2 regions of the Bacillus sp. z14 (2026) genome follow, and region 1 is predicted to be linked to the other one. Evidence: riboswitches for the same ligand, from Rfam matches in the RefSeq annotation. Region 1 holds a riboswitch; the other holds the start of a gene.

Evidence for each region. A riboswitch is a leader RNA that binds a small molecule or an ion and turns the genes downstream of it on or off. The one in region 1 is predicted to bind lysine.
Region 2: another riboswitch for lysine. It lies ahead of AC4G3O_RS17635 (Na+/H+ antiporter NhaC family protein); the one in region 1 lies ahead of AC4G3O_RS08110 (amino acid permease).

The regions. Positions count from the first base shown of each region.
Region 1 covers NZ_JBZFQK010000002.1:420,952-423,161, forward strand. Annotated here, with positions in the region: gene gntK (gluconokinase) at 1-422, shown strand, start outside; lysine riboswitch at 530-730, shown strand; gene AC4G3O_RS08110 (amino acid permease) at 863-2,210, shown strand, end outside.
Region 2 covers NZ_JBZFQK010000008.1:29,561-31,770, forward strand. Annotated here, with positions in the region: gene AC4G3O_RS17630 (ABC transporter ATP-binding protein) at 1-419, shown strand, start outside; lysine riboswitch at 663-843, shown strand; gene AC4G3O_RS17635 (Na+/H+ antiporter NhaC family protein) at 990-2,210, shown strand, end outside.

The DNA of each region.
Region 1 (2,210 bases):
AAAAGGAACATATGGTCAGAGCGGTGCTTGAAGGAGTCATTTTTAATCTCTATACAGTCTTATTAGCTTTGCAGGAATTGATAGGTGTGCCAAGTAAAATCAGGGCAACGGGGGGATTTGCGCGCTCAGAGTTATGGAGGCAAATGCTTGCGGATATTTTTAATCAGGAAGTAGATGTGCCAGAAAGCTTTGAAAGCTCTTGTTTAGGAGCAGTTGTACTCGGCAGATATGCACTCGGTGAAATTGAAGACCTATCCGTTGTATCAAATTATGTGGGAACTACACATGTCCATACGCCGGTTAAAGCAAATGTAGAAAGATACGAGGAATTACTGCCAATTTACATCAATATATACAGAAAATTGGAGACTGAATATAGCAGTATAGCAGCTTTCCAAAACAAATGGATTAATCATAAATAAGTTGATTTGAAAATAACATTGTCGAATAATATTGACAGCATTCGCGTTTTCACTGTATCCTTTATACAGGAATAATTTAATTTAATACAAATCCTCATCGGACTAAAAGATGAGGTAGAGGTCGCAGATTTTATTAGTAAACTAAAAAGAGAGCCGGAAAGCTTGCTGACTTTAGTTGAAAGGAAAATCTGCCGAAGCGTTCTTTTTTTCCGAAGAGAGCAGCTGGGACTGTATCCGAATAGGTGCAGGACTGTCATGGAATATATACATCGCGATATGTATATATTCCATGGAGAACTATCCATTTATTGTCTGGTGTGGCTAATCATAAAATGTTGCACACCTTAACAATAAGGTGTGTTTTTTATTTAGCTTATTTACACAGAAATGGATAATTCAAAAATAGAGAGTAACATGACAGCTTTGGAAGGGGAATTATCGTGCACAATAAGAAGGAACTGGGTTTTTGGATTTTAACGGCATTTGTAGTCGGCAATATGGTTGGGTCTGGTATTTTTATGTTGCCGCGTACGCTGGCAGAAGTAGCTAGTCCTGCCGGAGTAATTATGGCATGGGGATTAACAGGATTGGGAGTACTAACTATTGCGCTGGTTTTTGGGAATCTGGCTGTTCGTAAGCCACATTTAACAGGTGGCCCTCAGATTTATGCTAAGGAATTGTTCAAGGAAAATTCTTTAGCCTCAAGATTATCCGGGTTTATGTCTACATGGGGATACTGGATTGGTAATTTTGCAGGTAATATTGCCATCATCACTACGTTTGCAGGGTATTTATCTACCTTCTTCCCAAGTTTGACTAGTACGGCTGAATTGTTCAGTATAGGGAATTTTAGTCTAAAAGTTGGCAATGCTTTAACATTCCTTGTCTGCACAATCATGCTCTGGGGCGTTCATTTCTTTATTATGCGAGGCATAGAGAATGCTGGTAAATTAAACTTTGTGGCGACTGCGGCAAAAGTACTTGGATTTGGATTATTCATTGTAATTGGGCTATTTGCCTTTGAACAATCTAATATTGTACCGTTTGCGGAAACTCGTATAATTGATGGTGAGAGTCGGGGATTACTCAGCCAGGTAAATTTTGCTGCCGTCTCAACCTTATGGGCTTTTGTAGGGGTTGAATCTGCTGTTGTATTCGCATCAAGGGCGAAGAGAAAGGCAGATGTAAAGAGAGCGACCATTTTAGGGCTATTGATTGCCCTGGCTATCTATATGGGAATCAGTACACTTGTTATGGGATTATTAACACAGGATGCACTTATCCATTCAGAAAAACCATTAATCGATGCAATTGAAACGGTGCTGGGACCTGTTGGTGGGAAAGCATTGGCGGTCATTGGATTGATCAGTTTATTTGGTTCAACAATTGGCTGGATCTTGTTAAGCGCTGAAATCCCGTATCAGGCAGCAAAACAAGGTTTATTTATCCCTAAGTTTTTACAGGTCAATAAGCGTGGGATTCCTAATTTCTCTATGATTGTTTCAAATGGTTTAGGTCAATTATTTATTTTCTCAACTATTTCAAATTCAATTGCTCATGCATTTGACTTTATTATTTATATCGCGACACTTTCTTATTTAGTGCCATATTTAATTTCCTCCTCATTCCAACTGAAATTAGTTTGGACTGGCGAGACATATAAATCTGATGAAATGCGTTCACGAATTATTGATGGTACCATAGCCATATTGGCGACGGCATATTCCATTTGGGTGATCATCAAAGGAACGGCTGATTTAAAAACATTTATTTTCGGTGTTATCCTTC
Region 2 (2,210 bases), on a different contig from region 1:
TACAGCTTGGTGCTTATTTACGTAGGGATCGAGCTGGGATTAAAGAGGATATGGAGAAGGTATTTGATCTTTTTCCAAGGATGAACGAACGTCTTAAACAGCCGGCAGGAACATTGTCAGGTGGAGAACAACAAATGCTCGCAATGGGAAGGGCATTAATGGCTAAGCCCAAATTGCTTTTACTCGATGAACCTTCCATGGGATTGGCTCCACTACTGGTTAAAACAATTTTCCGCATAATTGAAGAAATAAATAATGCGGGAACAACTATTCTTTTAGTTGAACAAAATGCTAATTTGGCACTATCGATTGCCAACCGTGCCTATGTAGTGGAGACCGGCAAAATCGTCCTCTCGGGTTCGGCAGATGAGTTAACCTCAAGTGAAAAAGTAAAGATGGCCTATCTTGGCGGACATTAAAGGTGAATCACTCCCCTGTAAACTTTTACAGGGGAGTTTTAGTTTTGTGTGGGTTACAGGAACGAGAGGATTGGATTAATTAGCCTAACATGTTGTCGATCGGGTTACTCGTTAAGCAATTGAGTCAGGCTTCATCCTAATAATTAATCAGATAATTGTAAAAAAATACACATCTATTCCACATTGTGAACAGGAACGTAATCTGTTATATTAGAATAACAATTAGATAGTACCTTATCATTCCGATGGGGTAGAGGCGCAGGATTCAAGAGTAAGCTATGTGAGGATGACAACAGAGAGCATAGCCGAAAGGGGAAACTGCCGAAGCAAGTTGATTAGTCAGAAATGAATTTGCTGGGGTTGTTTTAAATAAAAGCAACACTGTCATTATAAGAGGTTCTTATAATGAGGAGCTACAGGTCGTGATGGAGAAAGAAAAGCTGATACAGGGCTGCGGTAGATATTTCTCTATTGCAGCCCTTCTTTATTTTCTTTTGCATAAAAGGTAAGAGCGCAAGGGTCAGCACTCACGACGAGTTCCCCTTATTTATTTGGAGGAGGAAAAAAGGAATGGAGTCGACAGTTTATACGCTTATTCCCCCACTATTGGCAATTCTAATGGTGGCTATAACAAGGAAGGTTTTGCTTTCACTTGGTGTGGGGATTATAGCATCAGCTTTAATGCTTGCTGATTTTAATATTGGTGAGACATGTGTCCTTATATGGGAAGCAGTAAAAGGAATCTTTATATCAGATGGATCACTCAATGTATCCAATATATATATTATTTTATTTTTGCTCATCCTTGGCATTATTACGGCTTTTATTTCAATTTCCGGTGGGAGCCGTGCCTTTGGTGAATGGGCGATGAAGCATGTTAAAACCAGAGTTGGAGCTCAGCTGGTAGCTGCATTACTTGGGATACTCATTTTCATTGATGATTATTTCAATGCTTTGGCGGTTGGCCAGGTAGCACGTCCGATTACAGATAGACATCAAATACCGAGAGCTAAGCTTGCCTATTTGATTGACTCTACCTCAGCGCCTATCTGTGTAATTATGCCTGTATCCAGCTGGGGGGCTTATATTATTGCACTGATAGGAGGAATTTTTATCACTCATGAGGTGACAGAATACAGTTCCATATCAGCGTTCATTCAAATGATCCCAATGAATTTTTATGCGATGGCAGCGTTGGCGATGGTATTTATTGTTATCTATCGAAATTGGAATATTGGTTCGATGAAAGTACATGAGGATAGAGCGGTAAAAGAAGGTATTCTTTATAATCCATCCAAGACAGTTCCAGGTGAATTAAAAGAAGATTTACCGAGAAGTACAACTGGCAGGGTTGGAGATTTGGTAATCCCCATTGTAACTCTTATTGTAGGCACAGTGGCTGCGATGCTTTGGACAGGTTATCAGGCAGTTGCTGGACATGCAACACTTCTAACCATTTTTGAAAATACTAATGTCACTAAATCATTGGTTCTGGGTGGTACAATCGGAATTATAGTAACAATCATTATGTTTTTACGACAAGTCTTTGTTTTGCATGGAATATCTGTAAAGGTATTCACAGTAGGAGTAAAACACGGAATAGGGTCCATGCTGCCAGCGGTTTATATTTTATTGTTTGCCTGGACAATCGTTGATTTAATCGGAAGGCTAGGAACTGGCCAGTATTTGGCTGGACTTGTACAGGATTTAAATTTAAATGTATCCTTCCTTCCATTACTTTTATTTTTAATAGCAGGATTGATGTCATTTGCAACGGGTACTTCATGGGGA